Regions from separate parts of the Anoxybacillus sp. B2M1 genome, predicted to be linked through region 3. Evidence: riboswitches for the same ligand, from Rfam matches in the RefSeq annotation. Region 3 holds a riboswitch; each other region holds the start of a gene.
The links. Region 3 has a riboswitch for lysine ahead of GFC28_RS07165 (amino acid permease). Riboswitches for the same ligand answer to the same signal wherever they lie in the genome.

Region 1: linked by a shared signal. The riboswitch ahead of GFC28_RS16860 (aspartate kinase) and the one ahead of GFC28_RS07165 (amino acid permease) in region 3 are both predicted to bind lysine.
Region 2: linked by a shared signal. The riboswitch ahead of GFC28_RS02395 (amino acid permease) and the one ahead of GFC28_RS07165 (amino acid permease) in region 3 are both predicted to bind lysine.

What each region holds. Positions count from the first base shown of each region.
Region 1 covers NZ_CP015435.1:3,468,458-3,471,743, reverse strand. The annotation lists gene GFC28_RS16865 (YslB family protein) at 1-316, shown strand, start outside; gene GFC28_RS16860 (aspartate kinase) at 722-1,942, opposite strand; lysine riboswitch at 2,076-2,254, opposite strand; gene uvrC (excinuclease ABC subunit UvrC) at 2,323-3,286, opposite strand, start outside.
Region 2 covers NZ_CP015435.1:481,946-485,231, forward strand. The annotation lists gene GFC28_RS02395 (amino acid permease) at 1-1,275, opposite strand, end outside; lysine riboswitch at 1,386-1,573, opposite strand; gene GFC28_RS02400 (peptide MFS transporter) at 2,166-3,286, opposite strand, start outside.
Region 3 covers NZ_CP015435.1:1,483,633-1,486,918, forward strand. The annotation lists gene GFC28_RS07160 (M3 family oligoendopeptidase) at 1-1,295, opposite strand, end outside; lysine riboswitch at 1,456-1,639, shown strand; gene GFC28_RS07165 (amino acid permease) at 1,732-3,159, shown strand.

The sequences.
Region 1 (3,286 bases), 1.8 Mb from region 3:
AAAGCATTTAGCGCGCTGCTACCCCTTAGAAACATTCGATGACATCATTTTATTTTTTGAAAAAGCAGGATGGGGTACGCTCGCTGTCATCAAAGAACGCCAAGATGAATTAGAAATCGAGCTGACAGGGCCCGCGGTATCCGCTCGGATCGCCATGAATGCTCACTGTTCATTTCAGCTTGAGGCCGGCTTTCTCGCACAGCAGATTGAACAGCAAAAACGCTTCGTCTCGGAAGCATATGAGCAGCAAAAAAAGCGTGATCAAAAAGTGACTTTTACTGTGAAATGGGACCGTAAACACGAAATTGCTGAATAGACAGATTTTCTGCACCTTTTCAATTGTATTAGCCTATCGATGCACGACAGGAACAAAGGCAAGTATACGTATTTGCTTGCCTTAGACTGTTAACAAACGCTTCATCCTGCGTCACGGGCCTCATTCGTCGCTCATGAACGTTTGGGTTCGCTTCGCGTCTTCACTCGGCTGGCGTTTCTTGTCTGCCAAGCGCCTTCAAGCCAAACTGATGTAGAACTACCACTATGAATAGAAGAATTGTATAAAATGATGGTAGACAAAGTCGATTTTGACTTTGTCTACCACTTAAAGCAAGCATTTGCTTGCTTTTTTAGTCGAAGCAAGCCGGCGCAGCACGATTACGATTGAATGCACCTTCGGTCCCCAAACGCTTGCCATGATTTCCAGCAGTACAGTCTTGTCTGGTTATGAACGCACGGCGGCTTTTTCATCCAATTGAAACGCCGTATGCAACGCTTCTACTGCTGCAACCATATTTTCTTGAGACACGACGGTTGAAATTTTGATTTCGGACGTGCTGACCATTTTTATTTCAATCCCTTGATCCGCTAACACTTGAAACATTTGTGCAGCTACACCTGGATTAGAGATCATTCCTGAGCCGACAATCGATACTTTGGCCAGTTGGCTTTCATATTCTATCTTTGCTCCCTTGAATGATTCCAACACTTGCAAAGTCTCAGGCAAATCCTCTGTGCGAATGGAAAACGACACAGCTGCTGCTCCGCTATTGGTTGTATTTTGAATAATAATATCGACATTAATCCCGCGATTCGCTAACGCTGTAAAAACGGTTGGCAACATAGGCAACTCGTGCGGGAGCCCTTGGACCGTCACTTTTGTTACTTGATCTTCAAAAGCAATCCCTCTGACAATTAAATGCTGTTCCATTGAAACATCCTCCTTTACCGTTGTTCCGCTCTCTTCCTCCATACTCGAACGAACTTCCAGCAATACTTGATAATTTTTAGCAAACTCTACAGCCCGCGGATGAAGCACTCCTGCTCCAAGATTGGCCAGCTCTAGCATCTCATCATAGGAAATTTCCTCTAGCTTTTTCGCTGCTTTTACATAGCGCGGATCGGTAGTAAACACTCCTGTCACATCTGTATAAATATCGCACTTATCCGCTTGTAGAGCGGCCGCTAAAGCTACAGCTGTCGTGTCAGAACCGCCGCGACCAAGAGTCGTGATATCTCCCTTTTCCGTCACTCCTTGAAAACCAGCCACAATGACGATTTGTCCTGCTTGCAAATATTGATGAATTCTCGTTGTGTCGATATCTATAATGCGAGCATTACCATGAACAGTCTCTGTCTTGATTCCAGCTTGCCAGCCCGTTAAAGAAACAGCTGCATACCCCTTTTCTTGCAAAGCCATCGCTAATAGGGCAATACTCACTTGCTCCCCTGTCGAAAGAAGCATATCCATCTCCCGCTTGCTAGGTTGGGACGTTAGCTGTTTGGCTAAATCCACAAGCTGATTCGTCGTCTTTCCCATCGCTGAAACGACAACGACCACTTGATGTCCTTTTTGCACCTCGCTCATTACTCGATCAGCGACATGCTGAATACGTTCAATAGATCCTACAGACGTTCCGCCAAATTTTTGCACAATCATTCCCATTTTTCTCATCCCTTGTTCTTAAAATGTTGATTTCAGCATCTATACCGGTATAGAAACAAATAAAAAAACAGCAATGAGAGGCTTCTCATTGCTGTGCATAACGAAATAAGAAAAGAAACGAATTCGCTCCACACAGTGAGATAGCTCTCCAAGATGGGTCATCTTGACAGTCCTACATTTCTTAAACGCAGGACCAGCAGGAAAAGCAATGAGACTTCCCCCACTTCGGCGAGCCTCCCCTTTCGGCATTTTTCTTTGGAACCCATTTTCCTCCAAATGCCTACTCTTGAAGTTCGCGCCTCTATCTTCACTTCTGTGCTTAGAAGTGTATAAATATGCAATTAAGGTGATTGTATCAGCTTTTTCTCCAATTGACAATACTATTCTCGCAGCTTTTCATAAATTTTTTCAGCAACTGCGCGAGGAATCGCCGCTTTTTGCAGCTCCTCAATCGTCGCTTCTTTTATATTTTTTAAAGAGCCAAAATGCTTAAGAAGCGCTTTTTTTCGCTTTTCTCCAACTCCCGGAATGTGGTCAAGCGCGGACTGAAATAACGATTTTCCTCGCGTCTGGCGATGAAACGTAATAGCAAAACGATGGACTTCATCCTGAATGCGCTGCAGCAAATAAAATTCTTGGCTGTTTCGCGACAATGGCACGATTTGTGGTGGATCTCCCATGATTAATTCCGATGTGCGATGCTTGTCGTCTTTTACAAGACCGGCAAGCGGAATTTCCAAGCCCAACTCATTTTCTAACACATCGCGAACAGCCGCCAGATGTCCCTTTCCTCCATCAATTAAAATCAAATCCGGAAGAGGAAGGCGTTCCTTTAAAGCACGGCTATATCGCCGCCGTACAACCTCGCGCATTGATTCATAATCATCTGGCCCCTTCACAGTTTTAATTTTATATTTGCGATATTCTTTTTTCTCAGGCTTGCCGTCGATAAACACCACCATCGCCGAAACCGGATCAGCCCCATGGATATTAGAATTATCAAATGCTTCGATTCGATGCGGTGTTGGAATGTTCAACGCAACTCCTAAGTTTTCAACCGCTTTAACCGTTCGTTCTTCATCGCGTTCAATAAGATAAAACTTCTCTTTTAAAGCGATCGCTGCATTTTTACTCGCAAGATCGACCAGCTCTTTTTTCTTTCCTCTTTTCGGTTGAATAACAGGCACCTGGAGCAACTGCTCAGCCAAGCTTCCGTCAACCTCAAGCGGCAGGATTACTTCTTTTGGCTTAAAATGATTCTCCTTGGAATAAAATTGTCCTAAAAATGTGAGCAGCTCTTCATCGGGATCTTGATGCAGCGGAAAGATCGAAACATCTCGCTCG
Region 2 (3,286 bases), 1.0 Mb from region 3:
GAACAATGGTCCAAATGGAAACCATTTGGCTTTATAAGGAAGATCATTGAGATCGCGCCCTTGCGCGGCATATGCTTTGCGGAAACGGTAGTGACTGACCGCGATGCCTAGCCACGCAATGAATCCCGACATACCAGAGGCATTTAATAACCATACATAAACGGTGCCATCGCCAAAGAACGAAGCCAAAAAAGCAAGCGTTCCTAGTGAAGCTGTGACTAGTAATGCATGAACAGGAACACCGCGGTGATTTAGCTTGGCCAGAAATTTTGGCGCTTTTCCTTCTTTTGCTAGATCCCAAAGCATTCGAGTAGACGCGTACATACCGGAATTTCCGGCTGATAAAACCGCTGTTAAAATGACGGCGTTCATAACGGATGCAGCCAACGCAATGCCAGCTTTATCAAAGACGAGAGTAAATGGGCTGACTGTAACGTCGCTATTCGCTAGATTTTCATTTGTATACGGAATAAGCAGTCCGATTGCTAAAATAGCCAGTATATAAAATAGCAAAATACGCCAAAATACTTGACGAATGGCGCGAGGAATGTTTCGTTTCGGATCCTCGCTTTCGCCGGCTGCAACCCCAAGCAGCTCTGTTCCTTGGAAAGAAAATCCCGCGGCCATAAAAATGCCGAGAGTCGCCATGAACCCACCATGGAACGGAGCGTCGCCGATGGTGAAGTTTCTAAATCCAACCGCTTCACCACCCATAATGCCTACAATCATGAAAAAGCTGACAATAAGAAAAATAATAACCGTTACTACTTTAATAAGGGAAAACCAATATTCGGCTTCACCAAATCCTTTTACAGATAAATAGTTAAGTAAAAACATAATCACTAAGCATAATGCGCTCCATAAAAGTGAAGGGCTATTCGGAAACCAAAATTTCATGATCATGGTCACAGCCGAGAGTTCTGCGGCAATTGTAATGGCCCAGTTATACCAGTAGTTCCATCCTAAAGCAAATCCGAGCGCAGGATCGACAAATTTCGTTGCATACGTACTAAACGTTCCGGTAACGGGCATATAAGCGGCCATTTCCGCAAGGCTGGTCATCAAAAAATATACCATCACTCCAATCGCGATATACGCTATGAGCGCTCCACCCGGTCCAGCGGTATGAATCGCTCCGCCGCTTGCTAAAAACAACCCAGTACCAATCGTTCCCCCAAGAGAAATCATTGTTAGATGTCTTGTTTTTAGTTTTCGTTGCAGCTGGTTAGGCGAAGCCGGTGTGGCGGCTTCCTGTTTTTGCATGACGCTTTCCATGTTTTCATCGCTCCTTTTTTTTCATGTTGTCATGGAAAGGAGCCGGGCAATAAAAAAAGCCGCCGAAGGAGATTCGGCGGCAATGCAATCATTACCCGTATCAACCCTTCCGTGAAGATAGCGCCCCACGGTTGCTTTACGCAAACCGTGACAGTGCTGCCCCTATTCGGTGACAGCCCCAGTTCGCACATCCAGAGAAATGTGCCAACTTCGGCGGCTTTTCCTTTCGAGCGAAGTCTTCAATGTTCTCTGCATCTCGTTCGCTGTACTCATAAAAGCCGCAACCTCTACCTCATCGGGTGAATGAGGATGCTATTCATTTTGTTCCATGATGATTATAAAACAATTTTTGTACAAAAACAATATTTATTTATGCTTCAATCGCAAAAAAGCCAAACCCTTCTATGTTTACTATATACGTGGAATAGAGCGAGAGGCATGGAACGATAGAAATCCTGTTTCGTGAACTACTCACCACTTAGCTAAAGCTTGAAGTGGGAGCTTCTCAGTTCCACGACGAAAGCCGCCTTTCGTCTCCCTGAGCGTGACTTCGGGTCGTTCCAACCCTAGATGTCCGACAATTCGGAGTTCTTTTGTACCTTGGATATTTTACGCATGGAAGGATCCGCTTGGTTTTCGCATTTTATTTTCTCCATGCAACCTCCTATATCCAGTTATGAAAGAACGACATAGGTTTATTTTACCACAGGGTCAGACAATTGAACAGGCAAAAGCCTGTCCTTGTCCGAAGTCGATTCATCTCCCACTTTCATCAAGCTTCGCAAGATTTAGAAATGGGAGACTTCTCGACTGAAGAATGTTAAAACGACCATATGGTGAACAAGCAAAGAAAAAAGGATTCACGATATAAGTGAATCCTTTTTTCTTTATTATTCTGACATTTCTACAAGTTTTTTCGATAATAATAACAGAACAAAGCCAAGAACAATGGTAATGCCGCCAATTAAGCTGAAAATTTCTAGATAGCCTAATGACTCCGTAAAAGCTGCTAATTGACCTGCTAAAATATTCGCGATACCAGTTGCTGATAACCAAACTCCCATTAGCAGGGAAGCGAGACGAATCGGTGCGATGCGGCTTGTAAGTGATAGCCCAACCGGTGATAGGCAAAGCTCACCAAGCGTATGCAAAAAGTATGTTAAAACAATAAATAATGCATTTGCTTTTACCGTAATGTGTTGCTCGTCGCTTCCGGTTTGCAGCAGAGCAGGAACCAAAACAGCAAATCCGAGACCAAGCAAAATCATACCTAATCCCATCTTTGTCGGAGCTGATAAATCACCGCGTTTAGAGTTAGCCAATTTTACCCATAATGCAGATAAAACGGGTGTTAATAGAACGATAAATAATGGATTTAATGATTGAAACCAAGAGGTTGGCATGGTCCAGCTGCCGATGGATTTATCGACGAACTTATCGGTATACAATGTAAGCGAGCTTCCTGCTTGTTCGAAGCCAGCCCAGAAAAAGACAACAAAGCACATTAAAATTAAGATCACACGAATGCGCTGTTTTTCTTTTTTTGTTAACGGCTCTTTTGGCGCAGTTGAAGCTGTTTTCTGTTTGCCAATCGGCTTTTTGCCGATTTCTCCTAGATAACGATTTCCTAATAGATTAAAAAATACTTGACCAATTATCATACCGATGGATGCGGCAAGGAAACCATATTTAAATCCATACTGCACGACGCCATTGACAGTCGTTTTAAAATAATCTTCAGCTAAAAATCCACAGATCAGCGGAGCAAAAAAGGCGCCGATGTTAATTCCCATATAGAAAATGGTAAAGGCTGCATCGCGGCGCTTGTCATTTGGTCCGTACAATTCACCGACAAGCGTCGAAATATTAGGTTTAAAGAAACCGTTTCCGATAATTAATAGTAAAAGCCCCGTATATAACCCTATTTTTGTATTGACCGCAAACAGTATAAGATTGCCGACGGCCATAATAATTCCGCCGATGGTAATAGCTAAGCGACGACCTAAAAAGC
Region 3 (3,286 bases):
TGCTGGAATTCATCAACCGCCACCCCGTATGGCAGAAACAGCACAGCCGAGCTTAAATGATGAAATTGATATTTTTTCGTATCTTCTTTAAAGAACAGCTCCATCCATGGCCATGTGAAAAACTCCATGCTCATGGAATGGATTTCACACGCCTCTAACGTCGGCCAATTATACTCTGGAATTTCGTAATGGCGGCTTTCATACACTTGAAAAGCGTGGCCCGCTTCATGGGTGAGAACATCAATATCGCCGGACGTGCCAGTAAAATTCGCAAAAATAAAGGGCGCTTTATATTCTTCTATATATGTGCAGTAACCACCGCTTGCTTTCCCTTTTTTGGCCAAAAGATCCATCCATTCATTTTCAATCATAAACCGGAAAAACTCGCCTGTTTCTGGTGACAGCTCTTCATACATTTTTCGGCCGTTTTCGATAATCCACTTTGCATCCCCTTTTGGCGTCGGATTGCCCGTCGGGAATGAAAATGCTTCATCGTAATATTTCAGCTTCTCGACGCCAATTCTTTTCCTCTGGCGTTCATACAGCTTTTCTGCTAACGGCACAATATAAGCTTTCACCTGCTCACGGAATCGCGCAACCATTTCAGCATCATAATCGGTCCGTCCCAACCTTGCATATCCAAGTTCAATAAAGTTGTTAAACCCTAGTTTTTTTGCAATGCTTGTACGCACTTTGACAAGCTGATCGTAAATATCGTCAAATTGTTCCTCATGCGTTTCAAAAAAGGCAAACCGCGCTTCATTTGCCCGCTTCCGCATTTGCCGATCAGGCGACTCCACAAACGGCTGCAGCTGTGCCAACGTGTATTCTTGTCCTTCAAATAAAATTTTTGCGGAGGCTACCAGTTTTGTATACTCGCTTGCTAGCTTATTTTCTAACTGTAAATCCGCGACAATCTCAGGAGAAAACGTTTTAAGCTCTGTTTCCGCAAGTGCAAATAACTGTTTTCCCCAGCGTTTTTCGAGCTCCGAACGAAATCGGGAGGCGACGAGCGCCTCATAATATTCGTTGACAAGGCCTTTGACAATCGGATCCACCTCATCGAAAAAATCTTGCTCCTGCTTATAAAAGTCATCATTTGTATCAACCGTATGGCGAATATAGCAAATTTGCGCCATCGTGCTAAATTCGTTGCGCAGTTTATTAATTTGCTTCATCGCTTCATCCTGCTCTTCCGCATGCTGCGCCTGTTGAAACGCCCGCAATGCCGCTTGAAATTCTGTCTTTAGTTTTTCCATGTCAGGGCGCTTATATAGAAACTCGGAAAACTTCAAATCCATCCCTTCCTTTTCCTCAAAAATTTCTAACCTTAGTTATATTCCACTTGTTTGCTAAAAATTCCTGTTCATGCTTCAGATAAAAGCATATTGACGAATATTGTCGAATCGTGTATGATTATCAAGGTAATTGAATATTTTTTCTTCTCGTCAACTTAGATGAGATAGAGGTTGCAATGGATAAAAGTAGTTTGAATGAGGGACAGAGGAACCGATGACTTCAAATGAAAGGATTCATTGCCGAAGTTTGCAGCGTACTCTGGCGCCGCAAGCTGGGCCTGCATTCGAATAGAGTCAGGACTGCCATCGCTTAATGGAAGCGATGGAGCGCTATCTACATTAAGTTAGATGCGGATGTCACATGCACCCGTTGAAAACTTAAGGGTGTATTTTTTTTGATAAATGGACAAATCAGAAAGGAGTAGGGGTTATCTTGCAGCAAAATAAACTAGGTCTCTGGGTATTAACGGCGCTTGTCGTTGGGAATATGGTTGGATCAGGAATTTTTATGCTTCCTCGTTCACTTTCAGAAGCCGCGAGCCCTTTAGGGGTCATTTTAGCTTGGCTATTAACAGGTGGTGGAGTGCTAATGACCGCTCTTGTCTTTGGCAATTTAGCGATTCGCAAGCCTGAGTTAAATGGCGGGCCGCAAATTTACGCGAAGGAATTGTTTCCAAAGAGATCAAACGCCTCGGTTTTATCGGGATTTATGTCTTCCTGGGGCTATTGGATTGGAAATTTTGCTGGAAACGTGGCCATTATTACGACATTTACGAGTTATTTATCCACATTCTTTCCGATTTTAACAAGCAAACAAACCGTATTTATGGTAGGCGCTACACCGATCAAACTCGGCAACCTCCTTACCTTTATGGTTTGTACCGCTCTATTATGGGGAATGCACTTTATTATTTTGCGCGGCATCGAGGGAGCCGGAAAACTAAATTTCATAGCCACTTCGGCAAAGGTACTCGGCTTCTTTTTATTTATTGCCATTAGCTTATTTGCATTTGATAAAAGCAACATCGGCTCTGTCGTCGCTCCGCGTTACGATGAAGCAGGCCATGCCGTTAGCCTGTTCGGACAAGTGACCGGCGCGGCCGTTGCGACGTTATGGGCATTTGTCGGAGTGGAATCTGCGATTGTGTTCGCTTCACGTGCACGCAAGCAAGCAGATGTCAAACGGGCGACCATTCTTGGTTTGCTGATTGCTCTCATCATTTACATTGGCATAAGTGTGCTTGTAATGGGCTTGCTGCCGCAAAAACAGTTGATTCATTCAGAGAAGCCTTTAGTGGATGCGATTCAAACCATTTTAGGCCCCAGCGGCGCATACATCTTAGCTGGACTTGGCCTCATCAGCCTTCTTGGCTCGACGCTCGGCTGGGTGTTATTAAGCGCGGAAGTTCCGTATCAAGCCGCGAAGCAAGGATTATTTATCCCTGCCTTCTTAAAAGAAAACAAAAAAGGAATGCCGAAATTCGCTTTAATTTTGTCAAATGGATTAGCGCAACTTTTCATTTTCTCAACGATCTCTCATTCGATGTCAGCCGCATTTGATTTTGTCATTTATATTGCGACACTCGCTTATCTCGTTCCTTACTTTATCGCTTCTGTCTTTCAGCTCAAACTCACATGGACAGGAGAGACATATGAAACCAATACAAAACAGCGAATCACAGATGGAGTCATTGCAGCACTGGCCACTATTTATTCCATCTGGGTCATTATCGCGGGAACATCTGACATCAAAACCTTTATGCTTGGCGTTGCGTTGCTCGCAAGCGGCATCATTTTTTATCCGCTTGTGAAAAAAGCAGTAGATAAAGAAGAAAACGCGAAAAAAAGACTGTCAGCTTGATCCAAAAAAGAGGGGTTTCTCCCTCTCTTTTCTTTTATCTATAGTCCCTCCTCTCTCTTTATCAAAAAAGAACGCGCGCCCGCCACCCATTATAAAAAAGCGCCAGCGAATCTTTGATCCGCTGGCG